4 regions of the Vibrio sp. B1FLJ16 genome follow, and region 3 is predicted to be linked to each of the others. Evidence: predicted binding sites of a transcription regulator. Region 3 holds the regulator's gene; each other region holds the start of a gene.
The links. Region 3 encodes PurR, which represses purine synthesis genes. Its sites were predicted from a motif close to TNANGNAAACGTTTNCNTNA; they were not measured.

Region 1 (8,342 bases), 600 kb from region 3:
CTGCAACAGAGAAGCCTTCAGAAGCTGCGATCGCTTCAGAGATACCTTTAGTACCTGCTTCGAAGTTCTTGAATTCGAATACACCTACAGGACCATTCCACAGGATAGTTTTCGCGTTCTTAAGAATTTCAGCCAGTGCTGCCGTTGAATCTGGACCAAGGTCGAAGATCATGTCGTCGTCTTGTACTTCAGAAACATCTTTGATTTCAGCTTCTGCGTTTTCGTCAAACGCTTTAGCACATGCAACGTCAGTTGCTACTGGAATTGCACACTCATCCATTAGCTTCTTAGCTGTATCTACTAGGTCTGCTTCGTATAGAGACTTACCAACGTTGTGGCCAGCAGCTGCGATGAACGTGTTTGCGATACCACCGCCAACAACAAGTTGGTCAGCGATTTTCGACAGAGACTCAAGAACAGTCAGTTTAGTAGAAACTTTTGAACCACCTACGATTGCAACCATTGGACGAGCTGGCTTGTCCATTGCTTTGCCTAGTGCTTCTAGTTCGTTTGCTAGCAGAGGACCAGCACAAGCTACAGGAGCGTGCATACCAACTCCGTGAGTAGACGCTTGAGCACGGTGAGCAGTACCGAATGCATCCATTACAAATACGTCACATAGTGCTGCGTATTTCTTAGATAGCTCTTCTTCGTTTTTCTTCTCGCCTTTGTTGAAGCGAACGTTTTCTAGAACGACTAGTTCACCCGCGTTTAGCTCTAGGCCATCTAGGTAATCTTTTGCTAGTTTAACTTCGCAATCAAGTGCGTCGTTTAGGTAGTTAACAACAGGTTGTAGAGAGAACTCTTCAGCGTATTCACCTTCAGTTGGGCGACCTAGGTGAGAAGTAACCATTACTTTAGCGCCTGCTTCTAGGCAGTGCTTAATAGTAGGAAGAGATGCGATGATACGTGCATCTGAAGTTACTTTACCGTCTTTTACTGGCACGTTTAGGTCAGCACGGATAAATACACGTTTACCTGCAAGATCCAGGTCAGTCATCTTGATTACAGACATGTTGTGTCCTCTCAAATATTTAAAAATTAAAGTTTTTGAAAACTCGGCAACCCTGCCAAGCCTGTTAATTCTTCAAACTGGTTATAGATATGGAGACATACAATATTTATTTCAAGGCTAAAATTAAATATTTTTCCATCACTGCTGTACAACTTAATTCGCAGTATGCATTGCTAAAGCGGTATCCAGCATCCGATTAGCAAAGCCCCATTCGTTATCGCACCATACGAGCATTTTAACTAACTGCCCGTTACTCACTCTGGTCTGAGTTCCATCCACTATTGCACTATGGGGGTCGTGGTTAAAATCGATGGAAACAAGTGGCGATTCAGTATAGTCAACAATGTCACGTAATGTACACTGAGATGCGTTCACAATGGTTTGATTTACGTCATTAACTTTCACATTTGTACTAATTGAGACACTTAAATCCATTGCAGTGACGTTAACTGTCGGAACCCGAACAGAAATCGCTTCAAATTTGTTAGAAAATTTCGGGAAGATTCTTTCAATCCCTTTATGCAATTTGGTATCAACGGGGATAATAGATTGGCTTGCGGCACGTGTACGTCGTAAATCACTATGATACGCGTCGATAACCTGCTGGTCGTTCATCGATGAATGGATAGTCGTTATCGTGCCAGACTCAATCCCAAATGCTTCATCTAAAACTTTAATGATAGGAACAATACAGTTAGTCGTACAGGAACCGTTAGAAACAACGACGTGCTCATCTTTTAGTGTTTCATGATTCACACCGTAGATAATGGTGTTATCGACATCTGCAGCACCCGGGTGGGAAAAGAGTACTTTCTTCGCACCTGCAGCGATGTGTGCTAAACCATCCGCTTTAGAGCCATAAACACCGGTACAGTCTAATACGATATCGACTTCAAGATCTCGCCAGGGCAGAAGCTCAATATCAGCAAGGTGAAGGATGCGAATCGCATCGTACTCGCCTGTGATTTGGAGACTTGAGCCTTGACGGCATGAGCTATGATGAACGTAGAGGTGTTCTTGGTCGTGGGAAATCTTCTTACCAAAGCGGCCATGACTGGTGTCATATTGAAGTAAGTGCGCCATTGCTTCGGGCTGAGCCAGCTCGTTTACTGCAACAACCTTGATCTGCTGATGTTTGCCACTTTCATACACAGCTCGCAGAACATTACGACCTATACGCCCAAAACCATTAATCGCAACTTTTAACATCCTGACTGTATCTCATGCTGGCTCAATTCGGTAAGGGATGTATTTTACCTGATTATATGAGCGATAGCATCAGTTACAGCCAGAAATGCAACTAGAAAAATGTGCTACTAAGAAGGCTTATAACTTGTAAAACAAAGTTTTATTGCTGCTGACATGTTCTTTACTGGATTCTGCTTTACCTTGGTATTCCGCTTTGAATGTATAGTCACCTTGATCGATTAAAATGACCTTATTCACGCCTTTACCAATTTCTTTACCATCCATGTAAAAAGTAGCGTACTGATTGCTTCGCAACACCAGACTAACCTTGTGACTTTCAGGCAATCCAACCACAGAATATAAGCTGTTCAGCAAACGGTTATTAACATTAACCATCAGCTTGGTTTTAGCTTTGAACTGAGTTGTCCCATGCCAGTCCTGAGTTACATTCAAGTATTCAAGATCCAGTAGTTTATAATCCAACGCTTCCCAGTTGTTTCCGTTAGATTGATAACCACTAAAGTAATGCTTCAAACCGGAATCAACGACTTTCTCGCGGGTAGATGCTTTATTCATACACTGCTTCAATGCTTCACCAGTCTGGCATCGAACCGTGCCGCTGAAGGTAAAAGACTTCGCCTCACTAAAGTGTTCTTTAGCAAGTTCACCGATCGCTTTCTTGGTATCAATTTGCAGTGCGTTGATTTTATGATCAAGCTTGACCAGCGTTTCAAGCTGTTGGTCAGCTTTGTTCTTGGCAAGATTTTGCTCACTTTCTAGCTTTTCGAGTGCAGAAAGTTTTTGCTTACGAGTTGCGATATTTTTTTGGATGGAGCTAAACAGCTTTTCAGCGTTTTTAGGATCGTTTTCCAGACTAGTTGATAAAGCTAGCTTATCTTCTTCAAGCTTTTGATTAAAAATCACCAGCTCAGATTGCTGCCTGTCTAAGTCTAAATAGATTTTTTCAGCAGCAAGGTTAGCGTCATTGAGAGCTTTCGCACTTTCTTCTCGTTGCTGTTGAACTTCATTTGCTCGCTGTTGGTAAGTCGTCGCTATTTTGCGGATATCAAACAGCGTTCCATCGTTAGAAATATTGTCAGTCTTACCAGAAACAGAAGTCTCTGTTCCTTGTTCAGCGTTTCTTACTTCTTTTCCACTGTTCGGCTGTTGAAGTTCCTCACCACCAGCAAAAACATATGATGAAACTGCAACGACAGAGGTGAGCGTAATAATTTTACTTTTTAACGAAAAATTTTCATGGCATCCAACAACGTAAAAGTAAGGGTTACCCCCCCCCACCTCTAACGGACCTTAACAAATGAATCTATTTCAAATAATCAAAGCAAAATACATTAACTACACTTATCAGTCCAATAAAAATATCAATAACTTACTCTGAAAAAGATGTCAGAACCCCCTCACTTTTGAGTATGAAAATCTATTTACAGGATTCGTAAATGAAGCATTGAGTATTATAAATGAGACACGCACTCCTCGTCTCTCATTGATATTTTTGTAAGTGAATACCAACTAACAAATAAAGAAAATAAACCGAATACAAACAAAAAAATCAGGTATAAAAAAAAGCCCCGATAAGGGGCTTTTTTATTGAAAAGTGTGACTAAGATTAAGCTAGAAGCTCTTTTGCTGTGTTTACTACGTTTTCAGTAGTAAAGCCAAACATCTTGAACAGTTCGCCTGCTGGTGCAGATTCACCGAAAGTAGTCATACCGATGATCTTGCCGCCAAAGCCCACGTACTTGTACCAGAAGTCTGCGATGCCCGCTTCAATAGCAATACGTGCAGTAACATCTGATGGTAGTACTGCTTCACGGTAAGCTGCGTCTTGCTTGTCGAATGCATCCGTTGATGGCATTGAAACAACGCGTACTTTCTTACCTTCTGCTGTTAGTTGTGCTGCTGCTTCTACCGCTAGCTCAACTTCAGAACCTGTTGCGATTAGGATAAGCTCTGGCTTGCCTTCGCAATCTTTCAGGATGTAAGCACCTTTAGCGATGTCTGCAACTTGTTCAGCTGTACGCTCTTGTTGTGCTAGATTCTGACGAGAGAAGATAAGCGCAGTTGGTGCATCTTTACGCTCGATAGCCAGTTTCCATGCTACTGCAGATTCAACCTGGTCACATGGACGCCATGTGCTCATGTTTGGAGTCAGACGTAGAGAGGCCATTTGCTCAACCGGTTGGTGAGTTGGGCCGTCTTCGCCTAGACCGATAGAATCGTGCGTGTAAACCTGGATGTTCTGGATTTTCATCAGAGCAGCCATACGCATTGCGTTACGAGCGTATTCCATGAACATTAGGAAAGTTGCGCCGTAAGAAACGAAACCGCCGTGTAGTGCGATACCGTTCATGATCGCAGTCATACCGAATTCACGCACACCGTAGTGGATGTAGTTACCTGAGAAGTCATTTGCTTCCAGAGACTTAGAACCAGACCACATAGTTAGGTTAGAAGGTGCTAGGTCAGCAGAGCCGCCCATGAATTCTGGTAGAAGCGCACCAAACGCTTCTAGTGCGTTTTGCGATGCTTTACGTGATGCAATGTTAGCTGGGTTCGCTTGAAGATCAGCAATGATTTGGCTTGCTTTCTCTTCCCACTGAGCAGGAAGTTCACCGTTTAGACGACGCTTGAGTTCTGCCGCTTCTGCCGGGTAAGCCGCTGCGTAAGCGTCGAATTTCTCATTCCAGGCCGCTTCTTTCGCTGCGCCAGCTTCTTTTGCATCCCATTCTGCGTATACGTCCGCAGGAATTTCAAATGCAGGGTGTTCCCAGCCCAGGAACTCACGTGCTGCTGCAATTTCTTCAGCACCTAGTGGAGCACCATGACAGTCGTGTGAGCCTGACTTGTTTGGAGAGCCAAAACCAATGATGGTCTTAGTACAGATAAGCGTTGGGCGAGGGTCTGCTTTTGCCGCTTCAATAGCTGCATTGATCGCTTCAGGATCGTGACCATCGACTGCCGGGACTACGTGCCAGCCGTACGCTTCAAATCGCTTAGGTGTATCGTCAGAGAACCAGCCTTCAACGTGACCATCGATAGAGATGCCGTTGTCATCCCAAAACGCGATCAGTTTGCCCAGACCTAACGTGCCTGCCAGAGAGCATGCTTCGTGCGAGATACCTTCCATCAGACAGCCATCACCCATAAATGCGTAGGTGAAGTGGTCAATGATGTCGTGGCCTTCTTTGTTGAACTGAGCTGCCAGTGCTTTTTCAGCCATGGCCATACCAACAGCGTTAGTAATACCTTGACCTAGAGGGCCTGTAGTTGTTTCGATACCTGGTGCGTAGCCGTACTCAGGATGACCTGGAGTCTTAGAGTGAAGCTGACGGAAGTTTTTCAGATCGTCGATAGACAGCTCGTAACCACTTAGGTGTAGTAGTGAGTAAATCAGCATTGAGCCGTGGCCGTTTGACAGTACAAAACGGTCGCGGTCAGCCCACTCTGGGTTTGACGGGTTGTGGTTCAGGTGAGAGCGCCAAAGAACTTCAGCGATATCAGCCATACCCATAGGTGCACCTGGGTGACCAGAGTTAGCTTGTTGAACACCATCCATGCTTAGAGCACGAATTGCATTGGCAAGATGTTTACGAGACGACATGTCTGCTCCTGAGTACGTTAAGCGATAAGAAAAAATAGGTCATAATTCTCTCAAAGCCCCTGAGGGTGTGCAAACGTTTTCCACTCCAAAAGCTTATAAATATCGCATCTGTGAATTTAATTTCTTCGAAACTCGTAAAAGAATAAATAATCTGAATAGGAGAGAAGGAAGTTAGCAAGCCTTTTAATATCAAATTGTTACTCTCGCAGCATAGCCAGTACTGCATTTCTGCTGACTAACCCAGGCAAAATCTGAAGTCAGTAGTTGAACTGCTGCTGTGGCTCTAAGGGAGCTCTGGGGCGAAATGGTGGTACTGGCTGGCTTTAATTAGCCTGTGCTCGGGTTAAATAATTCAGGCAAACGTTTAGTTGTGACAAAAACCAAAAAAGAGCTTGTAATTCGAGCAATCAAATTTAGAATAGCCGTCTAGATGTAGATACACCTACATATTTTATTATTTTTACGCGGTAGCGTTTATCACGCTGCCGCTATAAACCAGATATAGTGGAGCTAACATGGCTAAGCACCTGTTTACTTCTGAGTCAGTATCAGAAGGTCATCCAGATAAAATTGCAGACCAGATTTCTGATGCGGTTCTTGACGCGATTCTAGAGCAAGATCCAAAGGCTCGTGTTGCATGTGAGACTTACGTTAAAACCGGTATGGTAATGGTGGGTGGTGAGATCACGACTTCAGCATGGGTTGACATCGAAGAGCTAACTCGTGAAACCGTTCGTGAAATCGGCTACGTACACTCAGATATGGGTTTTGATGCTAACTCTTGTGCAGTACTGAATACAATCGGTAAACAGTCGCCAGATATCAACCAAGGTGTTGATAAAGCAGATCCAAAAGAGCAAGGTGCAGGTGACCAGGGCATCATGTTCGGTTACGCATGTAACGAAACTGAAGTGCTAATGCCAGCTCCAATTACTTACTCTCACCGTCTTGTTGAAAAGCAAGCGGAAGTACGTAAGAACGGCACACTACCTTGGTTGCGTCCAGACGCGAAATCTCAGGTAACGTTCCAGTACGACCAGGGTAAGATCGTGGGTATCGATGCAGTTGTTCTTTCAACTCAGCACTGTGACACTATCTCTACTCCGGATCTGCGTGAAGCGGTAATGGAAGAGATCATCAAGCCAGTTCTTCCTGCTGAGTGGATCAACAAAGAAACTAACTTCTTCATCAACCCAACCGGCCGTTTCGTAATTGGTGGCCCAATGGGTGACTGTGGTCTGACTGGTCGTAAAATCATCGTAGATACATACGGCGGTGCAGCTCGTCACGGTGGTGGTGCATTCTCTGGTAAAGATCCATCAAAAGTTGACCGTAGTGCAGCGTACGCAGCTCGTTACGTAGCGAAAAACATCGTTGCAGCTGGTATGGCTGATCGTTGTGAAATCCAGCTTTCTTACGCTATCGGTGTTGCAGATCCAACATCAATCATGGTTGAGACGTTCGGTACTGAGAAAGTATCTCACGACATCATCATCGAAGCAGTACGTCAGTTCTTTGACCTGCGTCCTTACGGTCTGCAAGAAATGCTTAACCTTCTGCAGCCAATCTACAAGAAGACGGCAGCATACGGTCACTTCGGTCGTGAAGAATTCCCATGGGAAGCGACTGATAAAGCAGCACTTCTTCGCGATTTTGCTGGCATCAAATAAGAAAGCCAGTTTGAATCTTCAAGCCCTCGCCTAATGGCGGGGGCTTTTTGTTTTTACCAGTATCCACGCCCTCTTCCTTATCCAATTTCTCAGTCGAACGAAAACAAATTTTAAGCAAATAGTTGTAAATTGTTCGAACTCTGCCAATAGTTAAAATAATGTTAAAAAGTGTTTCGATAACATTTCGGGTGCAAGCTAGGGTAACAACAGAAAACTTGGGGAGTACGTTAGCCAGGCATCCTTTATGACTTACACCTAACAGGGGTTGGTATAAGTCACTGCTTAGATAACTGCGTAGGAATAAGCCAAGGAGGAGTTATGCCTAGAACAGTCAATCCATCCGACTTCCACGGTAAGAAAAAGGAAGTCCCAGATAACGAATACGCTAGAACCATTCCATGCAATACGGTGAACATTAGCGCGCCATTCCATTGGCTCGCACTCGGTCTGCATGATTTCGTCCGAATGCCGCTTATAAGCGCGTTTTACGGCCTCTGCTTTATGGCAGCAGCCATTGGAATTGTTTTACTTGTACAATGGCAGGGTACACATCTTGTCGTGATGCCAAGTCTGATTGTTTATATGCTGATTGGCCCATTTCTGGCCCTGGGCCTGTACGATGCAAGCTGGGAAAGAGAACGCGGACATAAGCCCAGCCTGTTCCACTCGATGAAAGCCATCGGTCGTAACTCCACTTCTCAATGGGCATTTGCCGTTTTGCTTGCGGTGTTTATGATTTTCTGGATGCGAATCGCGTCACTGCTTCATGCTTTATATCCGTCCGTACAAGGTGCTCCACTGTCTGAGTTCCTGCCTTTCTTACTGGTCGGCTCTATCGTTGGGTTTG
Region 2 (8,342 bases), 620 kb from region 3:
GAAAAACAAAGATCACATTTCTGGGAACTTCGTCGTAATTTCTAAAACTGTATTTTATGCTGGTTAAATTGAATTTTTATTCCACTTGTCGAGTGTTGTTATCAAGGCCAACGTACTGAGATAGTGAGGGTTAGATGGTGTAACATTCTTCAATTGTTATAAGTGTTATTTTAAATGTCTAAAATAATAGCAAATTTGCTTTATTTCATTGTTGTATTAATTACGAAAACATAATGAACTCATTTGAGTTTTTAGTTCATTCATTTGTTTGGTTAATGTAATGGTGAGTATATTAATGCATGTTTTTGTGATAAAAATATGAACTATTGACCTGCCGAGTGGTTCTAAGTTGTTACAAATGTTGTACAGCAGTAACGTTGCCAGAAGGAATTTTAGATGAGAGATTTGACTCCCGAGTATTTGCTAGCCGCTTTAAGACAAGCGATTAAAACAAAAGGGCTAACATATCGAGAGCTATCTGAAAAAATGAGTATGCCATTGTCCACTTTTAAAAGGCATTTAACCAGTACCAACCTGGCTTTAGATAAATTACTCGAATACTGTCGTGCGATTGACTGTACGCTGGATGAACTACAAAAACTGGCAGACCAGCTACAAGGAGAAGATGAAGATTACTTCAGTCATACTCAGGACGAAGTATTTTTCCAATACCCACATCTTTATGATTTTTATCGTGAGTTAAGAATGCTGCGGGGTAAAGACGGTTACACTATTTTAAAGAAAAAGTATGGGCTATCTGAACAGAGCATGGCCGATTATCTCAAAGCATTGGAACTATTGGATCTTGTCTATGTCGACCAAGATAACAGTATTACGCTTCACGGACCTCTCTATTACAAGTATGCAGAAAAGTCGAAGCTTAACGATAAGTACACGGAAATCATTAAAGAGCAGGCGACAGCGTCAGAAAACTGTGTTCGTGTTGCTTTAACACGGATGAAGATTACTGAAGAACAACTTTTGCAACTTGAAGAGCAGATTGCAAAATCGGTGCTAGATTTCCATTCAAAGAACGTTGTGGCGGAAAACTACAATGTTTCAGATTTTACCAACGTCGTTGTACTAGCGGGTCCACATCAGCCAATCACATTCTCGGATGGTATCACAGAAACAAGTACTCACTTTATTGATGATATCCGCTATGCAATCGCTTCTGCGGGTGAGAAGCCAAGCCTGGCAATCTAACTTACATTTTTCATTCTGCTAGTTAGTATCTCTACTATTTCATAAACCGTTAATATAGGCTTTGGTTTGAAATCGTAGAGGTATCTTACTTCTTCTTAGCAGTAAACCTCATTGTGAACTTTTACGTTTCACTTTCCTTGGATGTTTTGACAAGAGCTCCTAGGTTTTTGTTTTACGCAATCAACTCAACCGAAGTAGGTTCATTTTAAGAGCAACACTGCTTTTTTTACGTTTTTGCGTTCTTTTTACTCAATAACCTCTTCTTTTCGTAATTCAATTTGGAATTGGTGTCTGGTTTGGCTACTATGTACAGCTATCAAAAAACCAATCACTCCCTTATGGACACTACCAACAGGTAGATGAGGAAACGATGCAACATCTAGAAGAGATCATTGCTAGCGCGAGCAGTGCAATTGAAGCTGCCAAATCGCTAGTCGCACTTGATGAAGTGCGTGTTCAGTACCTGGGTAAAAAAGGTGAGCTGACTGCTCAACTTCAAAGCCTAGGTAAACTACCACCAGAAGAGCGCCGTGAAGCTGGTCAAGAGATCAACAAAGCAAAAGGCGTAGTTCAGCAGGCAATCGCAGCTCGCAAAGATGCACTACAACGTGCAGAACTTGAAGCGAAGCTAGCCGCTGAAACAATCGACGTTACTTTGCCAGGTCGTCGTATTGAAAACGGTGGTCTACACCCAGTTACTCGCACTGTAGAGCGTATTGAGAAGTTCTTTGGCGAACTTGGTTTTAACACTGAGTCTGGTCCAGAAATCGAAGACGCGTTCCACAACTTTGATGCGTTAAATATCGCTGCTGATCACCCAGCACGTACTGATCACGATACTTTCTTCTTCAACCCAGATTTGATGCTTCGTACTCACACGTCTGGCGTACAGATCCGTACAATGGAAAATGGTAAACCACCATTCCGCTTCATTGCTCCGGGCCGTGTATACCGTAACGACTACGACCAAACGCATACGCCAATGTTCCACCAAGTGGAAGGCATGCTGGTTGATGAGAACGTCAACTTCGCTCAACTGAAAGGCATTCTGCACGATTTCCTATGTAACTTCTTCGAAGAGGAAGTAGAAGTACGTTTCCGTCCATCTTACTTCCCATTCACTGAGCCTTCAGCAGAAGTAGACGTGAAAGGTAAAAATGGTAAATGGCTGGAAGTACTAGGCTGCGGTATGGTTCACCCGAACGTACTACGTAGCGTAGGCATCGATCCTGAAAAATACTCTGGTTTCGCATTCGGTATGGGTGTTGAGCGTCTAACGATGCTTCGTTACGGCGTGAACGACCTGCGTGCGTTCTTTGAGAACGATCTTCGTTTCCTAAAACAGTTCAAGTAATCCAGAGGGTTCATCAACATGAAATTCAGCGAATCATGGCTTCGTGAGTGGGTAAGCCCTGCGGTTACTACTGACGAGCTAACTCACCAAATTACAATGGCCGGCCTAGAGGTAGATGATGTTCTTCCTGTAGCGGGTTCTTTTACCGGCGTTAAAGTTGGTCACGTTGTGGAATGTGGCCAGCACCCTGACGCAGACAAATTACGCGTAACTAAAATCGACGTAGGCGAAGAAGAGCTTCTAGACATCGTTTGTGGTGCACCTAACTGTCGCCAAGGTCTAAAAGTTGCGGTTGCAACAGTAGGCGCAGTGCTTCCTGGTGATTTCAAAATCAAGAAAGCAAAACTACGTGGTCAGCCTTCTCACGGCATGCTTTGTTCATTCACTGAACTGGGCATCGATGTAGAATCAGACGGTATCATGGAACTAGCAGAAGACGCAGTGATTGGTACTGATTTCCGTGAATTCCTAGGTCTAAACGATGTAACTGTAGACGTTGATCTAACAGCAAACCGCGCTGACTGTTTCAGCATCCGCGGTATGGCTCGTGAAGTCGGCGTACTTAACCGTGTTGACGTAACTGAGCCAGTTGTAGAAACTGTCGCAGCTTCAATCGAAGACAACGTGTCTATCGAAGTGAAAGCGCCAGCAGCATGTCCGCGTTACTTAGGTCGTGTTGTTAAGAACGTAAACGTTCAAGCTGAAACACCACTTTGGATGCAAGAGAAACTGCGTCGTTGTGGTATCCGCTCTATCGACCCTGTAGTAGACATCACGAACTACGTACTGCTGGAGCAAGGCCAACCAATGCATGCGTTTGATCTGGCGAAGATCGAAGGTGGCATTGTTGTTCGTATGGCTGAGCAAGGCGAGAAGCTTACACTTCTTGACGGCACCGAAGCAGAATTGAACGCTGACACATTAGTCGTTGCAGACCATAATAAAGCACTGGCAATTGCTGGTATCTTTGGTGGTGAAGATTCTGGCGTAAGCACAGAAACTAAAGATGTGCTGCTAGAGTGTGCTTTCTTCGCACCAGACCATATCCGTGGTCGTGCTCGTAGCTACGGTCTGCACACAGACTCTTCTATGCGTTTTGAGCGTGGTGTTGATTACGCACTACAAGTAAGTGCAATGGAGCGTGCCACTCAACTGCTTGTTGAAATCTGTGGTGGTGAAGTTGCTCCGGTTGTTGCGGCTGAGTCTGAAGCAGATCTACCTAAGCCAAACAAAGTTGCATTGCGTCGCACTAAACTGGATAACTTACTTGGTCACCACATTGCAGATGCGGACGTTGTAGAGATTCTTGAGCGTCTTGGTCTAACTGTAGAAGCTACTGTTCTTGAAAACGGTGAGTCAGGTTGGCTGGCTGTAGCGCCGACGTGGCGTTTCGATATCGCTATCGAGCAGGATCTGATTGAAGAAGTTGGCCGTATCTACGGCTACGACAACATTCCAAACCAGCACCCAGCGGCAGCGCTTAAGATGCACAACCACGTTGAAGCGGATCTACCTCTAAAACGCGTTCGTGACTTACTTGTTGACCGTGGCTACCACGAAGCAATTACCTACAGCTTCGTTGAGCCAGAGCAGCAAAAACTGGTTGTTCCGGGGGTTGAGCCTCTAGTGCTTCCAAACCCAATTTCAGCAGACATGTCTGCAATGCGTCTTGGTCTTATCCAGGGGCTATTGAACACGGTTGTTCACAACCAGAAGCGTCAACAACCGCGCGTTCGTCTGTTCGAATACGGTCTTCGTTTCATCCCATGTGAATCTGCTGAAAACGGCATGCGTCAAGAGCCAATGTTAGCAGGTGTTATCGCTGGTACTCGTGGTGAAGAGCATTGGGACATCGAGACAAATACCGTGGATTTCTTCGACCTTAAAGGTGATTTAGAAGCGATTCTTGAGCTGTCAGCTAACGAAAAAGCATACTCTTTCGCTGCAGCTAAACACCCAGCACTTCACCCGGGTCAATCTGCGGCAATTATCGTAGATGGCAAAGAGGTAGGTGTTATCGGTACTGTTCACCCAGAGCTTGAGCGTAAGTTTGGTCTTAACGGACGTACTATCGTATTTGAAATCGAATGGTCTGCAATTAACACGAAAGTGATTCCAGAAGCGGTACAGCTTTCTAAATTCCCATCAAACCGTCGTGACATCGCTGTTGTTGTTGATGACGCGATTGCTTCAGGTGACATTGTTAATGCTTGCCTAGAGCAGGGTGGCGAATTCCTGAAAGATGCGAAACTATTCGATGTTTACGTAGGTAAAGGCGTTGAAGAAGGTAAGAAGAGCCTTGCAATCGCTCTGACTCTACAATCAGTAGAGCGCACGCTTGAAGATGCAGACATCGCAGGAGCGGTAGAAGCTATCGTTGCTCACGTATCTGAGAAGTTTGGTGCAACTCTACGTGACTAAGCTCTAAATTAACTAACTCTAGAGTGATAAAAACCCTGCCGGACCGGCAGGGTTTTTTTATGCTATGCCAATGACAGAGTGTAACTTAATAGAAGTGGCAGTGTTAACACGCTGAAAAAGTTACCAAACAATACCATCGAAGCTACATTTACTGGCTCTATGTTAAGTCGTTCAGCAAATAAATAGTTCATAACTGCTGGTGGTAACATGGTGAAAAGCACCATCATTTGTAACTGCATAGTCGGCAGAGGGATGAACCAGTAGATAACGGCAAATGCAATCGCTCCGGTTGTCAGTGATTGCACTGTACATATTACACCGACTTTTAAACCATCTAAACGTAAGCTACACATCTGTGCACCAAGAGAAATCAGCATGACGGGTACCGCGGCTTGACCTAGTAAAGCGGTCGCTTCATAGAGTGGCGTCCAAACATCTATCCCCGATAAGTTAAAACCTAGCGCAAGAGCTGCTGAGAAAAAAACGGGCATTTTAATGATTTGCTTAAGTGGATTTCCGTTACTTATCAGCATCATTCCTACGCTGATATGCAAACAGGCCGATACAACGAACAATAAAACTGCCGAAGAAAGCGCAACGTCACCAAATGTGTAAGTAAATAGAGGGATAGCTAAGTTTCCACTGTTACGAAACATGTGTGGTGGAGCCCATGCTTTGAAGTTTAATCCCGTCGCTTTACAGATAGGTATCATCATCAGTCCAGGTACCAGAACAGCAACAATAGCAGCGAAAAGAAGGGGGCCTTGTTCTGCATCGAGAGGCATGCTGACAAGTGAAGAAAACACAAGCGCGGGCGTAAAGACGTCAATATTTATTCGATTAATTGGGCGGAAATCTGGCTTTAGGTGGCGTCCTACCAGATAACCAATACCTACTAAGGCAAATACAGGAAACAGAATATTGATGACTTGATTGATCATGGCTGCTCTTAAGTAGGTAACCTCAGTTCGGGATAATTTAAGCCATTCAGCACAACTCTTTTCGCGCCTAACTGCGTTAAAATCACCGCAATAGACTAGCTATTGACTTGTGATTTTGCCTTGTTATCCATCTAAAATTGCTGTACTGACTCATCAGTTCGACTAACTATATGAAAGATCGAGCTATATAGACTTTCTTATCCCGAGCTGAGGTTAGGTAGTAAAAAATGTGATAATTCAGTTACAAAGTAACCCTGATTTCACACTATCAACCTTTGTACGATGAGTCATTGCTAAACAGTAAGAACCTTGGGTTGAATCAAGCTTTTAAATTGACTGGTTGGTTATGTCGTTTAAACGGTAGCAGCGCTATTCGAACAGCAGAAAAACACTCAAATTACTGAAATACTGATAAGTTTTATGTCAGGTGTTTGTAAAATAGTCTATAGTTGATTCTTTTATTAAATAGGGCGAAATATTGCGTAGGCCTTATTTTTTGGTTTTTTTAAATCAAAATTTTTTGTATTTTTGTGTATTTTATAAATGAAAAATATTGAGATGATGGTGTTTCGCAATAATTAATACATTAGCGATTTACCTATTCGTAGAGAAAAATGTTGGCGAAAATCATGAGCTTGTCATACACTTCCTGATGTAACCCCGATATGTTGTTGAATTGGTAGGGTAAAACTGCTCTGGCGCTACACAAGGTAGCATTGTTTAACATAGCTTTGAGGAAAGTTTTATGGCGCTCACAAAAGCCGAATTGGCAGAAAACCTGTTTGATAAATTGGGATTTAGTAAACGGGACGCCAAGGAAACGGTGGAAGTGTTCTTTGAAGAAATTCGCAAGGCACTAGAAAGTGGCGAACAGGTAAAACTGTCAGGTTTTGGTAATTTTGATCTTCGTGACAAAAACGAACGACCTGGTCGTAACCCGAAAACTGGTGAAGATATTCCAATTACTGCTCGACGTGTAGTTACGTTCCGCCCGGGTCAGAAGTTAAAAGCTCGCGTAGAAAGCCTTAAGAAAGAACAGCAAATTAGCAAATAGATCATCTTCTTAAGTGATTTTTTGTTGTGTGTGCAGGTAGTATCTGCATGCAAAGAAAACCACCGCATGCGGTGGTTTGCTATTTTCAGGGCGGGCTTTTTCTAAGCCGCTTCTAAATGTGTTGTTAAGTAAGGCTGCCATGCTTGCTGATACAAGTTTTTTGCTTGGTTACGCATGTTTCTGATGGATGCCATTTCGAACTCAGTCAGACTGCGTTTTTCCATACTCGCCTGTCGTTCAATCTTCTGAATATTCTCATAAAGCTCGTGTTCTGTACCGTTTTTTACATCGGCAATTGCTTTCAAATGCACCTGAACTTCTGCAATAAGATTGGTTTTGGGTAAACGTACCAGTAAGTTCAAATCTCGGTAACCTGAAGGCCCCGGTTTTTTGAAACGGTTTTTAACTTTAACAATCGTCGTTTCACGTTCTAGTGTCTCGTAAATGGATACTAAACTTGCCACATCTTCTGCCACAATGGTCGCGCGAGCTAGGTCGGTAATGCGCTCAACTTGACCGTTTAACTCGTGGGCTATTTTTTCTTCCGCGCGATGTTTAGATTTAACACCAGCAAAGTAGGGTTGAGAGTCAGTGAGTAGGGCAGTACTTTTACAAATGGTTTCAAGCTCATACTGCGCTTGATGTGCTTTGCTATAAAGGATATCAAAATCTGTGTATGGCTGAGTTGGTTTGGAGTCGATAGATTGAATGCCATACAAACCACTGAGGCTGTGTTTGAAGAACTTCGGACAAACTTCGTTTTGGCTGGTACTACGGGTTTGATCGTTAGTTGTAGTAATCGGAATTGCGGCGAATGCAGGTGCACGGCTTAATACCAAAAGCATCAATGCTGTTGTACGTAAAAATAAGCTCATTCACTCTCCTTACTTGCTTGCACTTAGAAAAAGGGAAACGTAAAGGTCGCTAAGTTTGCAAATTAGGTCGTTACTTATTTATGGAGGTTAAATAATATATTCCAAGGTTTATAAATGTATTTATAGAGGAACTATGTATCAGATCACCATTTTTCTTTTTATTATTCTGCTGTTTCAGCCTCTGAGCTTTGTAGAGTAGCACCACCGTACCATCTATTGGTTAACGAAAGATGAACGACATAGACAAATTCGAAAAAATCATTAGTCTTACTTCACAAAGTAATACTAAGTCGGCAAGTAGAAAGTAAACATGAGAGATCCAGAATTTTGGCACAATAAATGGGCCAGTAACAAAATTGGATTCCACCTGGAAGATGTGAATCCGTTATTGCCTCAGTACTGGCATCATACCAATCCGAAACGAGAAGATACGGTCTTGGTTCCGCTCTGTGGTAAGTCTGAAGACCTTGTATGGCTGGCAACCAAACATA
Region 3 (8,342 bases):
CGTCAGTCACTTCACTGACAAAACGGCTGATAAGACGCTGCTTAACCATCTCGTTGATGGCGTTGTTGGCTCGAAAAGCAGAGGCTTCGCCCGTCTCATCAAAAAATCGAGTGACGATAGCGAACGCATCATGCAGTTCACCTTCACCCAATTCATCGTCAAACCTTTCATTACTCAGTACCGCGATAGCAATCAAAAAAGCCAGTCGCTCTGTGGTCAGGTTCAACGAGAAATCTTGCTGCTTAACCCAGCCAACCAATTCATCTATTGGTTGATCTGCAGCATTGAGAGTCATCTCACTCATTGTTATTCCTGTTTTTATTTCTTTTTGGCCCACACGTGAATGTAGCGGCCCAATGAGAGGTATGGCTCTTGTCGACAAAGTTGTTTTTCTAGCGCCAATACATCTTCAAACTCGTAATCACCCATGTACTGCATATTACCTATGTAATCACTGAATGAGCGGATACCAGATTTACCACAAATACTGAACCCCGAGTTTTCTATCCACTGATAGACTTCTTCTGGCTTCAGGCCTTTTTGCGGCTGTAGTTTAAATCTTTTTCGGTGAGGCATGCCGTCCAGCACATGTGGTATGTTTCCACACACCACATTTTTGTAGACCAAACCATGGTGGTTATAGAACATCACCGAAGCGATACCTCCCGGTTTTACTTGTTCCAGCACGGTTTCTAGAGCGCTCCTGGGATCAACCAGCCACTCCATCACAGCGTGAAACATAACAAAATCCACCTGACTTTCCATGTGCTCGCCAATAGATTGCACCGGTGAATGAATCAAGCGATACTGCTCAAGCAAACCATTATTTTCAATATTCTGTTTAGCTAGTTGCAGCATTTCCGAAGATAGATCACATAAAGCGACACGATGTCCGAGCTTAGCAAGCTTTTGAGACATTTGTGCTAAACCACCACCAGCATCTAATACTTCCAGAGGTTGCTGTTCTGCCTCTAATTCACTTAGAATCTGTTGAAAATCTTCCCACACAATGATTTGACGGATCTCTCCTTTGTCGGAGCCGTATATATTTTTTGCAAATTTGTGGGCGATATCGTCGAAATTGCGGTCTTCTGTCACTTCTGCTGAGTTATCATTACGGATTGTGCCGCTATTCTGGCACAAGAAAAGCAGGAATAAAGAGGGTTATTCCCATTTTTATTGTCAATTGATGTTTTTTCGGACTATTTATGTATGTTTGAGCTGAAAAAAGTTGTGTCAGCCTTGCTGATGCCCCTACCAGCACTGTTGCTGATAGGCTTATTGGGCCTTGTCCTCATTAGTTTTACTACCAAACGTAAAACTGGCTGCTTCGTTGTTTTATTTTCTTTTGTCGGAATTTTCTGTGTTGCGTTCCAACCTGTCTCAACCAAGCTTCTTATGCCTCTAGAACGTGAGCACAAAGCATTTTTGCCAGTGTCCGGCACTATCGACTACGTTATGGTTCTGGGTAATGGCCATATCGTCGACGACGAGATTCCACCGACGTCTCAGTTAAGTCGCGCAGCCCTGATGCGTTTAACCGAAGGCATTCGCATTTTACGTATGTATCCCGGTGCAAAGTTAATTCTATCCGGCTATGCGGGTGGTTCTGAAACCAGTCATGCCCGAATGATGGCGAACGTCGCTCTCGCTATCGGCGTTGCAAAATCCGATATTATTTTATTGGAAGACGCAAAAGATACCTGGGAGGAAGCTCGTCAAGCTGCGGCGTTTGTTCAGCAGAAGAATATTGTCCTGGTGACCTCGGCTAGCCACATGAGCCGTTCATTGTATGAGTTTCATGCCGCGGGAATTAAGCCAATCCCAGCACCGACTAACTTCTTAGCGAGTGAGGAAATCACCCAGTCCTGGGATAAATACTCGCCTAAAGCTCGCTACTTAGAGCAAACCGAAGTTTTCTGGCATGAGTATCTCGGCAGTATCTGGCAACGCATGCGTGATACTGTCGCTGATACGCCTATGGTTGAGCCTAAATAGCAATCGTACTGGCTGCATTACATTCGGCAGCTTACCAGTACCAAAAAGGAGAGCGAATGCTCTCCTTTTTAAATTCTCATCTTCTGTGTTTTAATCACCAGCGAACATATAACCTTCACCATGAACCGTCACAAAAATTTGCGGGTTCTTCGGATCAAACTCCATTTTAGCGCGCATTCGTCGAATCAGAACATCGATAGTACGGTCATTAGGCGCATCAACACGATGACTGATCATATTCAAAATACGTTCGCGACTTAATACTTTGTTCGGGTGTGAAGATAGAGCAACCAGCAGCTCATATTCCGCTTTCGTTAATTTGACAGGTTCACCATTTCGGCTGAGCGCACGGCGTTGAATATCAAATGTCCACTCGCCAAAACGTACAATATGTTGCTCGTTTGCTTCGCTAGCGGCTTTACTCGACCCGTCACGCGCAATCGATATACGCCATAACAGATTTTTTACTCGAACTAGTAATTCCCTGAGTTCAAAAGGCTTGGTGACATAATCGTCTGCCCCCATTTCCAGGCCAACAATTTTATCAATGCTATCCGTGCGTCCTGTGACTAATATAATACCAATATCCGATTGGCTGCGTAATTCACGCGTAAGCATCAGGCCATCTTCGCCCGGCAGGTTAATATCCAGCATGATAAGGTCTACTTTTTCCGCTTGCAGTACTTCCCGCATCTCTGCGCCGCTTTCTGCTTCGCTCACAGTATAACCTTCACTTTGGAAATAACCCGCTAACTTACTTCGAGTTACAATATCATCCTCTACGACTAATACGTGATAGCTCATTTACACCACTTTCCGTCATTTATTATCAGAGTTTTATTCTATTCATAACTATTAACATTTCTAGTCACAGACACACGAAAAAGCAATATTTAACGATTTTGTTGACTCAAAACAAGCTTACCGGACACTGTTAATAAACAGACATATTTCCTTATAAAACTTCATAATTATAGTTACTGCTGTTCATTTTATTTGATTACACTTAAAGGACATTCGTTATTTATATTCTGATGCAAAACATAAAGCATAATTCAGGAGCCTGAAATGCAAGAAGTGAAAGCTTTTAATGAAAAACGTGCCGAAATTTACTGGTGGTTTTCTAGCTTGTTCGCCAAAGAGCTGACCGACAAAGATCTAGAGGCTTACCACAGTGTAGAAATTCGTAGTTTTTTAGCTGGCTTAGGTGAAAACGAGTCTCTGAAACTCGCGGTTAATAACCTCGTCGATGCACTAAACCGGCTGCAAGACCGTGAAGACGCTCAGCTTGAATTAGCAGCTGACTTTTGTGAATTGTTTCTTAAAACAGAAAAGTACGGTGCTCTGCCCTATGCTTCTATGTATATCGGTAAATCTGGTTTACTAAACGATAAGCCAGCGGAAGAAATGGCAAAGTTGATGGCAGATTTTGGTGTACAAGTCGATGACAAACTTAACGAACCTGCTGATCACCTAGCCGTAGAACTCGATTTTTTGGGCAACATGATCATTCGCTCCAACGAGTACGAGCAGGAAAAGCATATGGAAGAAGCCTTTGTTCAGCAGAACCATTTCATTGAGCATCAACTCATGTCTTGGTTGCCTCAATTCTCTGCAAAGTGTCATCAATTAGATGAGTTTGGTTTCTATGCCAGCGTTGCACAATTACTCGTTGCATTTTGCAAACTAGACAGTACTTATCTTACTGGTGAATAGGCATTGTCTTTTTTCAGAAAATTCTCACACCAGGTTTGCGGATTTTCTCTTGCGTTAACCTGATTGAAAACACTAACTTTTTTAGCCATCAAAATGTGACTTGAAATACGCAAAATTATTGCTGTTATTATTGCGAGCTCGTCCATATAGAGCTAAAATGTGAACGCAAACGATTAAATATGATTTTCATGTAAACCGCTGAAATAATAGCGGTTTTTGTGTTTTCTTTACAGGTTGAAGTTCGCTATTTCGCTCAATTTAGGAAAATCGGCAGCCTCAGCCTATTATATCGCTACAAACCTTTTACTGTTTCAGGAGAAACCAACGCTATGCGAACTCTGTGTGCAAGCGATTATTGCACTGAGTTTGCGAAAGGGATTAGGCAGAACGGTTTATCTTCAATGGTATATTAAGTAGCTCGATACAGGACACCATTTATGGCCACTATAAAAGACGTTGCTCGATTAGCCGGCGTTTCAACCACCACAGTTTCACACGTTATCAATAAGACGCGTTTTGTTGCAGAAGCAACGCAAGAAAAAGTTATGAAAGCAGTTGATGAGCTTAACTATGCACCAAGTGCGGTTGCTCGCAGTCTGAAATGTAACTCAACTCGTACTATTGGTATGTTGGTAACGCAATCGACTAACCTGTTCTTCTCTGAAGTCATTGATGGTGTTGAGAGCTACTGTTACCGTCAAGGTTACACACTGATCTTATGTAATACCGGTGGTATCTACGAAAAGCAACGCGATTACATTCGTATGCTTGCGGAAAAACGCGTTGATGGGATCTTAGTCATGTGTTCTGACTTAACGGAAGAGCTAAATGAGATGCTCGACCGCCACTCTAACATTCCAAAAGTTGTCATGGACTGGGGTCCGGAAAGTTCACAAGCCGACAAAATCATGGATAACTCAGAAGAAGGCGGTTACATCGCAACCAAATATCTGATCGAAAACGGTCATACTGATATTGCTTGCCTAAGCGGCCATTTTGATAAGTTAGCCTGTAAAGAGCGTATAGTCGGCTTCCGCCGAGCAATGGCAGAAGCAAACATTCCTGTGAATGAAGACTGGATTCTTGAAGGGAATTTCGAGTGTGACACTGCTGTTTTGGTTGCGGATAAAATTACGGCAATGGAAAAACGCCCAACAGCGGTTTTCTGCTTTAACGATACGATGGCATTAGGCCTTATGAGTCGCTTACAGCAAAACGGCATCAAGATCCCTGACGATATTTCCGTAATTGGTTATGACAACATTGAGTTGGCAGAATACTTCTCTCCGCCATTGACGACGATTCACCAACCTAAACGTCGTGTTGGTAAAAATGCGTTCGAAATTCTACTAGAACGTATTAAAGATAAAGACCACGAAAAACGCATTTTTGAAATGCAACCAGAGTTGGTCGTCCGAAATACGGTAAAGAAACTTAACTAACTCTCCATAAGCGCTCTTAATGAGCGCTTATTTTTATCCAGATAAATTAAATTTTTAGTCTCTTTATCGTAGTCCCATACCGTAAAAATAACATTAGTAAAGCACTGTTTTATATAATTACAATCCATATCACACAGTAACTAGCTCATGCATAATCACATCTTTTACATATGAACAAGCACCCATAAATACCTTGCAATTTTTTGAAGGAAAATCACATTTTGATCGCTAAAACGTGATGTTAATTCAAGATAACAAGTATCCTCATATGGTCACGCACAGGGCAAACCATCCGAAAGGGTGGGACGCAAAGCTTCCGGCCTTAACCATTTGATAGAATGAAAGGTAGCGGGGTTGCCGATGGCAAATATGCATATAATGAGTTTACCCTTTAATGACATTATTCTTGTATGTATTTGCTATTCTCTCGGACCTGACTTTTGGTGGCGTAATATTAATTACACCGAGATAACACATCATGGATAAACCGATACTCAAAGATTCTATGAAGCTATTTGAGCCACTTGGCACGATCAAGTCGCGCTCTATGTTTGGTGGCTTCGGGCTTTTCGCAGATGAAACGATGTTTGCACTTGTTGTAAATGATCAACTTCATATACGAGCAGACCAACAGACTTCATCTAACTTCGAGACACAAGGACTAAAACCGTACGTTTATAAAAAGCGTGGGTTTCCGGTAGTTACTAAGTACTACGCGATTTCCAACGACTTATGGGAATCAAGTGAGCGCTTAGTCGAAGTGGCGAAGCAGTCATTAGAACAAGCTAAATTAGAAAAAAAACAACAAGCAACTAGCAAGCCAGACAGATTGAAAGATCTGCCTAACTTAAGGCTCGCTACAGAGCGAATGCTAAAAAAAGCTGGTATTGAATCAGTAGAACAGCTTGAAGAAGAAGGTGCACTAAGCGCTTATAAAGCGATACGTGACTCTCACTCAGCAAAGGTTAGCATTGAACTGCTCTGGGCCTTAGAAGGCGCAATAAACGGCACTCATTGGAGCGTCGTACCTCAATCTAGACGAGAAGAGTTGAAAAACGCTCTTTCGAGATAAGTATTCAGCTAAATTTCCTTAAACTTCTAAAACCGCAGCTTCGTCTGCGGTTTTTTTTTGAAATTTTTTTCTGCCTCAAGCTGTCTATACCTACTGTATCCGTTATGAGTTGGGAAAAGGTAACCCTTCTGGAGTAAAATATGAATAAGAAACTGATTTTTGGGTTAATCCTACTGTTAACGATCATTGTACTGGCTGCAAGTTTTAGCCAATACCTCACTTTAGAGAACGCCAAAGCTCAACAAGAAGCGCTAAACGCGTATATCGAGCAAAATTTCCTGTTTGCCGCGACCCTCTATTTCCTGATTTACGTTTTAATTACTGCGTTTTCAATCCCCGGCGCTGCTGTGGTGACCTTACTGGGAGCCGCACTATTCGGTTTTTGGACCAGCTTAATGTTAGTCTCATTTGCGAGCACCATAGGCGCTACCCTTGCTTTCCTTAGTAGTCGCTACCTATTAAGAGATTGGGTTCAAACCAAGTTCGAAAATAAACTTTCTGCGATCAATAACGGCGTAGAAAAAGACGGCGCATTCTACCTGCTTTCATTACGCTTAATTCCTGTCTTCCCGTTTTTCCTGATTAATTTGTTGATGGGACTGACTCCGATGTCAGTGAGTCGATTTTATCTAACAAGCCAAGTCGGTATGCTCCCGGGCACTGCTGTATACCTGAACGCCGGTACACAGTTGGCCACAATAGATAGCCTTTCCGGTATCGTATCTCCCGGAGTTTTAGCATCATTTGCTTTACTGGGCTTGTTTCCTATTATTGCCAGATGGGTGATGAATAAACTAAGACCCAATCAAACTGAGCAAAACGGACATCTTCAATGAAAATATTTATTGCCAAAAACCCTGCAGAGGCGCATATCGTTTGCGGCTTACTTAAAACTGAGCAAATACAGTGCGAAGTTCGCGGTGAAGGACTTTTTGGTTTAAAAGGTGAGCTGCCGTTCAGTGATGAAACCGATCCCTACATATGGTTGTTCGCGCCTGAACAACAGATGAAAGCTTCGGTTATTGTTGATGCTTACCAGATGCAGGCTCAGCCAAATACTTACCAGGATTGGCGCTGCTCAGTGTGCTCAGAAATGAATGAGGGGCAATTTGGAGCGTGTTGGCGATGTGGTCATCAAATAGATGAGCATTAGGCTGCTCTAAAACAAATTGGAATATTAAGCTATTAAGCACTGCTGCTTAATAAACTCAATCGAATGCTGATTGAAGTCTTCAGGACGCTCTACGTTACAAACATGGCCGCAGTTCGGGATTTCACGCAGTACGCTAAGCTTGTGTGCCGCGACCATCTCTTTAACGGGTTGAATGAACATATAATCCCTGTCTCCCATTAAATAGAGTGTCGGAATTGGTAACTCTCTGTCTTTAAAATATCGCATTAAGGGATTCACATCTGACGCTAAAGTGTACCAGCGCTTAAACTCCTTCTGACAAAGCTTTTTGGCTTCGCGAACAAACAGCAAACGCGATTCACGTTGATTACGTTGTGGCATGACGATGTACGCGAAGAGCTTATACATCCACATATAAGGTAAAATATGTTTACCGAAATTACCCAGCGTTACGAGAATTTGTGACCGTGTGTTCAGCCGGGTAACTGCCCCCCCCAAAACCATTGAATTCACGCGTTCCGCAGCCAATTCGGCCAAGTTTCGAACGATAATGGTCCCTAGTGACATACCAACAAAATGCGCTGATTGGATTTTCAGGTGATCCAATACTTTTAATATGTCCTGCGTAACTTCAGTAAAGGTGTAACGACTCGTAATAAGCTCTTTCAATAACTGATTTGACTTTCCGTGCCCTCTCAGATCAATCAGCAGCAAATTAAAGTGTTGTTTATACGCTTTAATCTGCTTAAACCAAATGGAAGAACTGCCACCAGCACCATGCACGAAAACAACCCACTCATTACTGGTGGGGTGTAAGTAGGTTTTATGAAAAAGTAGTGACTTAGGCATATTCCACAATAAAAATAATGTTATTTAATGCGAAGAGCAATCCTACCACAAACGGTGGACTCAAGATAATGAAGGCACCAGTTAAGGTGCCTTTTGTTACAATTTTAGGCAACTCTGAACGCGTCAGTGCGGG
Region 4 (8,342 bases), 610 kb from region 3:
TGAATGTAACCTCGTATTAGACCAGGAAACCGGGCAATCTAAAGGCTTCGCTTTCGTTGAAATGCCGGATGCTGAGGAAGCGAAAAATGCACTTGAAGGTCTACATCACACAAACGTAGCCAAGAGCAAAATCAGAGTTAAATTCGCTCAAGACTAAAGCTGTACGCGGAGCCTGACTAACCACGCGTTAACGGGCTTCGCATATTGACTCCCGCCCCCCTTCTGCAGTTCTACAAATATCTATTCTTTTAAGACAATAAAAAACCAACGCCTAGCGTTGGATTTAGATTTTAGCAATAAAGTAATGCGGTTTTGGCTACGACATAATGTGAGTTGCACAAAGTTTATTGCCTGCAGGATCTCGCAAATAAGCGAGATACAGTTCTCGTGGACCACCAGTTCTCACACCCGGAGGATCTTCACATTCTACACCACCACTTTCCAGACCAGTTTTATGCCACAACTCAACTAATTCTGGGCTATCCACTTTAAATCCGATAGTCATTCCATTACCTGAAGTAGCTTCTTCACCATTAATTGGTGCGGTAATAGCGAAAGTACCCTCTGGATGAAAATAGAAGCAGCGGCCATATGGATCTATGATACCTTCCTGGTAACCAAGCACTGACAATATGGCATCGTAAAACTTTTTGGATTCATCGATATCATTTGAGCCAACCATAACGTGACTAAACATTTATACGTCCTTTTTGTGTTATTGAACTAACCTACTCTGCTATATCAACTTTCTTATGTCTATTGAAACTAAGCTAAGGTGTGAAGATCATAAACTCTGGTATTTCAGTAATCAGAGTTTGTTGAGAGTCCTAGAACAAACTATCGTATAATTTTCATCCATTGAAATCCTGATTCTGAGCGTTCCAAGCCAATAAGCAGCTAACGAACTCATAAGCCACTCAAGTTAAATGCCCAGATAACTTTCCAGTTCCGCCTTTTTAGTCTTGCAAACCGCCACATCACGAGATAGGACCACACTACGATGCCTATCACCAGAAAAGGTATTCAAGTTTATATGACAGTTTCTGTTCCTAGTCCCGACATCGAAGGTTACTCTCTCTATATCTGACTTTTCAATATCTTTATCTAGCGCCGACCACACATAGCCTAAGTGTATACGACTGTCCAAAATCTCTAACTGATGAAATCTGGAAACTACTGGATAGGTAAAGAGCGTAAAGATCAGGGCAAATAGCAGCACTTTCATGCTGATACTAAACGCACTTTCTCTTCTCACCATGCCCGCAACAAAAACAATAAAGCACGTTATGGATCCCCAGAATACGATCATATCTAGCGTGACTAATTCTGACTCTAGTTGTACTTGTATGAATTCCATGTTTAATCAACTCAGATAAATCTAACGAATTTACTGCGGGGTTATTGTGTTCATGGCTTCTGCACTTTCCTCAAACATTTGCTTATACGACTTCGTTTGGAGAGCAGATTGAGTAAGTCCAAACTTGAGTGCGAGCGCTTCAAGTTCAGATTTATATCGTGATAGCAGAGCATCATCATCAGTCATGACAGCGAACTCAGCAAAATCACCAATACCAGCTAAAGAATCAACCGTAATATGGAACTCACCTACAAAGTAGATACTGCGAACTTTTTCTGCTTTTAGAACAACCTCGTAACCCATGGTTTCGAGCATACTAACGGCATTTTTAGCATTGGTGATATTGGTAGCTTCACACCTATCTGGCTCAGGACCTTTTACAATCCACAAGTTAATTCCGGACGGTTCCATTGTACGAATGCAGAGGCTTTTATTCTCGGCTTTTAGCGTTTTATCAGGAAAATCAAAATACCAGTCGCACTCAATGTTATCTTCAAGCATCACTTCATGAGGTATTTGATTCAAGATGTCTAAGAACTCTGATTTTGAGCGAAGACGATATTTTAGTTCTACTTCGTACTTGCCCTGGAAATGGTCGTTACTCATCTGCTATGTCTACCGAAAAACAGCAATAATATCATATGGCAGAACTTCACAACATCTGACATCTGCTGAATTAACTGCCTGGCAGTAACAGTTAGTTTTCGTACAATTCTAGCGGAAGTCCGTCTGGATCTTTAAAAAATGTGTATTTCTTTCCGGTGAACTCATCTGTTCGAATCGCTTCGACATCCACTCCTTTAGAAACCAAATACATTGCCATATCTTCAACGGACTCAACAATGAATGCCAAATGTCTAAGCCCCCTCGCTTCAGGGTGACTAGGCCTCAGTGGCGGCTCTGGGAAAGAAAACAGCTCAATTTGATTACCATTAGGCAGCGCAAGATCAAGCTTGTAGGATTGCCTTTCTTCCCGATAATTTTCAGCTATGACTTTTAAACCAAGGGTTTCTGTATAAAACGCCTTTGATTTTGGGTAGTCCGAACAAATGATCGCTGCATGATGAAAACCTTTAAGAAGCACCTGATTCTCCCCAAGAAAATGTGTGTATGAATGATGCTACATTAAACATAAGCACCCAACCACCAAGCCTAACCGATTACTGTATTACTGCAAGCTTGTATTCATCACCACACGTATAACCTAAAGTAAACTAAGAAAAATGCGATGAAAGCAAGACCAAACCAGACAAATTGAAGATAGATACTGCTAAAAGACACGAGAGTCATACGGGCGAGAAAATTAAGCTTTTCAAAATGCGTTATGTAAAGGAATCACTTTTCAGTACAACTAACTATCAACTTATAAATCACACCGGCATTAGCTCGACACTAACCAAGCAAATGTTTACCGACGTGCTCTTTCATATTCACCGTGTAAACACACATCTTTCGTTGCGAGTTAAGGCTTTGAATGGTCTAATACTCTCATCGGTTCCGTAAACGGTAAGCACAATGCACCAAGATAATCAGCCCACTTTTTTCTTCTTTGACTACGAGACTTGGGGCACCAACCCCGCCAAGGATCGTCCAAGTCAATTCGCTGGTGTTCGTACAGATGAAAACTTCAATATCATCGGCGAACCTTTAGTTATGTATTGCCAGCCGCCTGCTGATTATCTCCCTTCACCTGAAGCGGCATTGATTACAGGAATTCCCCCTCAAAAGGCTGTTCAGGATGGCCTTTCTGAACCTGAATTTATTGCCAAAATCCACGCAGAATTATCCAAGCCAAACACCACCAGTTTGGGTTACAACAGTATTCGTTTTGATGACGAAGTAACGCGCTATGCCTGTTACCGCAACTTCATTGATCCGTATGCATGGAGCTGGCAGAACGGCAATTCACGATGGGATCTACTTGATGTTATGCGTGCATGCCATGCGCTTCGTCCAGAAGGCATTGAGTGGCCTGAAAATGAAGACGGGTTTACTAGTTTTAAGCTAGAGCATCTATCCGTTAGAAATGGGATCGAACACAGCAACGCGCATGATGCGATGGCTGACGTTATCGCGACTATCGAGATGGCGAAAAAAGTCAAAGCTGCTCAACCTAAACTGTTTGAGTATTTCTTCTCGATGCGTCAAAAACGTAAGCTGAACGAGCTGGTCGATATCGTCAATATGACACCTCTGATGCACGTATCAGGGATGTTAGGACGTGAGTGCCAGTACACCAGCTGGATTGTTCCGGTTGCATGGCACCCGACCAATAATAATGCGGTAATCACCATTGATTTGGCAAAAGATCCTCAGCCAATCCTTGATTTGTCCGCAGAAGAACTACATGAAAGACTATACACCAAGCGTGAAGAACTCGGTGATCTGTTACCTGTGCCTGTCAAACTGGTACACCTGAACAAGTGCCCTATACTAGCGCCAGCAAAAACACTGACAGCTGAAAATGCAGAGTCTATCGGTATTGATCGTCAACAGTGTTTAACTAACCTAGCGTTACTTCGTCAGCACCCAGAGATTCGTGAGAAGCTGATCAGCCTGTTTGCCGTTGAGCGCAAATTTGAAAAGGATGATGATGTGGATACCCAGCTTTACGATGGATTCTTCTCTCCAGCAGATCGCACAGCAATGGATATCATCCGAGAAACTGACCCGAACAACCTCGCAGCACTGGATATCGAATTCGATGATAAACGTATTAAGCCATTGCTGTTCCGTTATCGAGCCCGAAACTTCCCGGGTACGCTCGATGAACAAGAACAAAGACGCTGGGCACTGCACTGCCGTGAAGTATTTGAAAGCCAAATCGAAGAGTACATGATGAATTTGGAAAACTTAGTTCACGAGCACGAGAGTGATGAAAAGAAAATCGCGCTATTAAAATCTGTTTATCGCTACGTGGAGAGCCTGGCCTCTTAATTTATCAGTCAATCAAGGGCACCTTTGGGTGCACTTGACGTTTTTATATGCTTTCAAAATGATAAAAGATCGATTATTACACCTGATCCAACTGCTTATTTCCCTCTCTCTCATCATGGGCGCACTTGGTATCGGAGTTACTATTCAAAAGTTCACTGACATTTCTGTTCCGGGCAGTGTCATCGGCATGCTCATCTTGTTTTTTACTATGGTCATTGGCATCGTCAAAGTTGAATGGGTCAAACCCGGCGCGACTCTATTCATACGCTATATGATTTTGTTGTTTGTTCCTGTTAGTGTCGGCCTTATGCAGCATTTCGACCTTCTATTTGCCAACGCCTTGCCTATTTTGGCAAGCGCAGTAGGTGGAACATTGATCGTTTTAGTAAGTTTGGCGTGGCTGTTAGATTACCTGCTTAAGGAGAAGCACTGATATGTGGATTATCCTCACTGTTGTCGTTTTCCTTATTGCCCGAAAAATTGCAGTTAAGGCCAACCACCCACTTGTGAACCCGCTACTTATCAGTATCGCGGTTATCATTCCATTGCTGACGTATTTAAAGGTACCCTTTGATACTTACTACGCCGACAATGAAGTGTTCAGCTTCTTATTACAGCCTGCGGTAGTGGCGTTGGCTTATCCACTTTATGAACAGCTTCCGCAAATCAAAGCAAACTGGCGTATTATCTTCTTCGCTTGTGTTCTGGGCAGCGTGATGTCAATGATGACGACGACCTTGATTGCCGTGGCATTCCATACCGAGCTTAGTTTAATCGCAAGTCTAGTAGGTAAATCTGTAACCACCCCTATCGCGATGGAAATCTCCAGTCATCTTGGCGGAGAAGCGGCGGTTGCTGCAATAATGGTTCTTCTGGTTGGTTTGCTGGGCGCGATCATCGCCTACCCAATCTATAACCTCATTGGTATTAAGCACCCTATTGCCCGCGGCCTTACTATGGGTACCGTGTCACACGCTCTTGGTACAGCGACCTGTGTAGAGAAACAACCCGCTGACGCAGCATTTTCATCACTGGCACTAGTATTGTGCGGCATTATCACTTCTGTTTTGGCTCCGAGCTTTTTCGCCTTAGCAGTCTGGTTCTACCAATAGTCAATAATACTCGGCCTGCCTCCTCTCTCTGCAGGCCGAATAGTTTCCTTTCCCTACTCTCTACTTTGGCCATGTCTCGATAAGCTTAGTTGACAGCTTCGACCATTAATTGTCGTAACACACGATCTTCAATTGTTTGGGTATATACGTTTGAGTTGATATATTTATGAGACGCGATTAACACTCAACGCCTGTGCAATCGAATACATGTGTGACATCACTCTAATTGTGTAACGAAGAAATTACTTGCAGCACATACCGTGATCTAAAGCACAGAACATTTCTCTACTTTGCATAGAATAACTGTCCATGCAATAACAAGGATTCCACATGAAAAGTCGCATTGAACAAGCGCTAGCAAGCGCTCCTGAAGCACTTTCAAACCAACTTGCTCCAATCGTCTTAGCCGATGATTTTGATGCCACTCTTTCAGTACAGCAGTTTGAACAGTTACTTTCCGCTACTGGCCTATCAGATAAAGAGCTGCGTGTCGCTCTGCTTCCTTTTGCTGCTGCTTATTCTTACGCTCCTATTTCTGAATTCTATGTTGGCGCAATTGTTCGCGGCCTTTCAGGGCGTCTTTACTTCGGGGCAAACATGGAGTTCCTTGGTGTTCAGCTAGGTCAAACCGTTCACGCCGAGCAATCAGCAATCAGCCATGCTTGGATGAAAGGTGAACGCGGCCTGACGGACATTACCATTAACTTCAGCCCTTGCGGTCACTGTCGTCAGTTCATGAATGAGCTTTCTACAGCCAAAGAGTTAAAAGTACAGCTGCCAGAACGTGAAGAGAAATCACTGCACGAGTACCTTCCTGAAGCGTTCGGCCCTGCAGATCTGGGCATCACATCAGGCTTAATGGCAGAGGTTAAACATCAGTTCGGCTGTGACGACAGTGACACATTGATTCAAAAAGCTGTCGACGCAATGAACATGAGCCATGCTCCTTACACCAATAACCTTAGTGGTTTAGCGTTAGAGCTTACTGATGGCCGAGTTTTCCAAGGTGCATACGCTGAAAATGCGGCATTCAATCCTAGCCTTCCTCCTCTTCAGGTTGCGCTGATTCAGGTTCTGCTAGCAGGCGAAACGTTCGATAAGATCAAAACCGCAGCTCTGGTTGAGAACTCAGAAGGTAAGATTAGCCATCTGGCTGACACGCAATCGACACTGGAAGCACTTAACCCAGACATTCCACTAAGTTTCGTTAACGTGTAAGTCACGCAGCCAAGTCGACAAAAGCTCTACAACAAGTAGAGCTTTTTTATTGGCAAAAATCCTTACGCAAACGTTTGCTTTGCAGAAAAAAATCAGTATGATCCCCTGAAAATTCTGTCTCATCATACCAATCTCAGTACGTAAGTGTTCAGAAATAGCGTAGGAAAAATGCTTGAGAACAAGGCGGATATTTTCGATAAGTAGTTATTCTACAATCAAACTACTTTGTTAACGAAAAAGGTAACGCAGTTATCGAGCATTTTAACAAGCTAGAATGACCACTTATCTACATAAGATTGGTATCAATATATTTTGTAAGGGAACAATATGTTCGGTACTGCAACTAGCGCGAATGCTACCCGTGTATTACTTTTAGGCTCTGGCGAACTTGGTAAAGAAGTAGCAATAGAATGCCAACGACTTGGTTTAGAAGTCATAGCTTGTGACCGTTACGCGAATGCACCAGCAATGCAAGTCGCTCACCGCAGCTACGTACTTGATATGTTGGATGGTCAAGCTTTAGAAGAGATCATCAACAAAGAACAACCTGACTACGTTGTACCGGAAATTGAAGCTATCGCTACCGACAAGCTGGTTGAACTAGAAGCGAAAGGCTTAAATGTGGTTCCAACAGCGAAAGCGACTAAGCTCACAATGAACCGTGAAGGTATTCGCCGTTTAGCGGCGGAAGAACTTGAACTAACCACATCTCCTTACCGATTTGCAGATAACTACGATGACTTCAAAGCTGCAGTAGAGTTCGTAGGTATCCCATGCGTTGTTAAACCAGTGATGAGTTCATCTGGTAAAGGCCAAAGCGTTATCAAAACAGAAGGCGATATTGAAAAAGCGTGGAATTATGCACAAGAAGGCGGTCGTACTGGTGCTGGTCGTGTAATTGTTGAAGGCTTTATTGATTTCGACTACGAAATCACCTTGCTAACCGTACGCGCTGTTGATGGCGTTCATTTCTGCGCGCCAATCGGACACCGCCAGGAAGATGGTGACTACCGTGAATCATGGCAACCACAAGTAATGTCAGAAAACGCAGTAAAAGCGGCAGAGTACGCAGCTGAGAAGGTAGTTAATGCGCTAGGCGGTTACGGTATTTTTGGCGTTGAGCTATTTGTGAAAGGTGACAACGTTATCTTCAACGAGGTTTCTCCTCGCCCACACGATACAGGTATGGTTACGCTGATTTCTCAGGAAATGTCTGAATTTGCGCTGCATGTGCGTGCGTTCACAGGTATGCCAATCAATCAAATCGTTCAGTATGGCCCATCAGCATCAGCGGTCATCCTAGGTCAAGGTACTTCAACGAACATTCGGTTTGATAACCTGTCTGAAGCTCTGGCACAACCACAAACGCAAATTCGTCTGTTCGGAAAACCAGAAATCGATGGTCGCCGTCGTTTAGGTGTTGTACTCACTCGTCGTGAGAACACGCAAGAGTCAGTTCAGGACGCGATAGAAAGTGCATCTAAAGTAAATATCATTTACTAGATTACTCTCGTTAAAACTCTAGAATCACTAAAGCGCAGCTACTAGTTCCTAATAAAGAAAATAGTAAACTGCGCTTTTTTGTCTTCACCCACTAGCTCCAAAAATCACTAAGCTTCGATTAAGTACACTTCTTCAGAGAAACGATTCAGGCCCTGCTTAGCAATTTTCGGATGACTCTCATCTGCTTCATCCACGTTCAGGCACGTTACCTTATA

Region 1: metK (methionine adenosyltransferase) is a predicted target of PurR. The motif match lies at 6,178-6,197, and genes of this name have one in related genera.
Region 2: ihfA (integration host factor subunit alpha) is a predicted target of PurR. The motif match lies at 6,529-6,548, and genes of this name have one in related genera.
Region 4: purT (formate-dependent phosphoribosylglycinamide formyltransferase) is a predicted target of PurR. The motif match lies at 6,687-6,706, and genes of this name have one in related genera.

The regions. Positions count from the first base shown of each region.
Region 1 covers NZ_HG992749.1:2,574,387-2,582,728, forward strand. The annotation lists gene KHN79_RS11700 (phosphoglycerate kinase) at 1-1,015, opposite strand, end outside; gene epd (erythrose-4-phosphate dehydrogenase) at 1,169-2,224, opposite strand; gene KHN79_RS11710 (hypothetical protein) at 2,342-3,502, opposite strand; gene tkt (transketolase) at 3,831-5,825, opposite strand; gene metK (methionine adenosyltransferase) at 6,341-7,495, shown strand; gene KHN79_RS11725 (DUF2189 domain-containing protein) at 7,814-8,342, shown strand, end outside.
Region 2 covers NZ_HG992749.1:1,360,676-1,369,017, forward strand. The annotation lists gene KHN79_RS06175 (helix-turn-helix transcriptional regulator) at 397-1,206, shown strand; gene pheS (phenylalanine--tRNA ligase subunit alpha) at 1,577-2,560, shown strand; gene pheT (phenylalanine--tRNA ligase subunit beta) at 2,579-4,981, shown strand; gene KHN79_RS06190 (AEC family transporter) at 5,044-5,922, opposite strand; gene ihfA (integration host factor subunit alpha) at 6,668-6,976, shown strand; gene KHN79_RS06200 (phosphoribosylglycinamide formyltransferase) at 7,078-7,851, opposite strand; gene KHN79_RS06205 (thiopurine S-methyltransferase) at 8,162-8,342, shown strand, end outside.
Region 3 covers NZ_HG992749.1:1,978,090-1,986,431, forward strand. The annotation lists gene mukF (chromosome partition protein MukF) at 1-304, opposite strand, end outside; gene cmoM (tRNA uridine 5-oxyacetic acid(34) methyltransferase CmoM) at 319-1,098, opposite strand; gene elyC (envelope biogenesis factor ElyC) at 1,213-1,998, shown strand; gene torR (two-component system response regulator TorR) at 2,089-2,802, opposite strand; gene torD (molecular chaperone TorD) at 3,067-3,714, shown strand; gene purR (HTH-type transcriptional repressor PurR) at 4,152-5,156, shown strand; cyclic di-GMP riboswitch class I at 5,429-5,518, shown strand; gene KHN79_RS09000 (TfoX/Sxy family DNA transformation protein) at 5,635-6,228, shown strand; gene KHN79_RS09005 (TVP38/TMEM64 family protein) at 6,369-7,064, shown strand; gene KHN79_RS09010 (DUF2007 domain-containing protein) at 7,061-7,381, shown strand; gene KHN79_RS09015 (alpha/beta hydrolase) at 7,406-8,209, opposite strand; gene glgA (glycogen synthase GlgA) at 8,333-8,342, opposite strand, start outside.
Region 4 covers NZ_HG992749.1:1,369,377-1,377,718, reverse strand. The annotation lists gene KHN79_RS06250 (RNA-binding protein) at 1-157, shown strand, start outside; gene KHN79_RS06245 (VOC family protein) at 317-697, opposite strand; gene cyaB (class IV adenylate cyclase) at 1,388-1,963, opposite strand; gene KHN79_RS06235 (VOC family protein) at 2,055-2,441, opposite strand; gene sbcB (exodeoxyribonuclease I) at 2,873-4,294, shown strand; gene KHN79_RS06225 (CidA/LrgA family protein) at 4,353-4,727, shown strand; gene KHN79_RS06220 (CidB/LrgB family autolysis modulator) at 4,729-5,406, shown strand; gene cdd (cytidine deaminase) at 5,737-6,624, shown strand; gene purT (formate-dependent phosphoribosylglycinamide formyltransferase) at 6,952-8,127, shown strand; gene KHN79_RS06205 (thiopurine S-methyltransferase) at 8,235-8,342, opposite strand, start outside.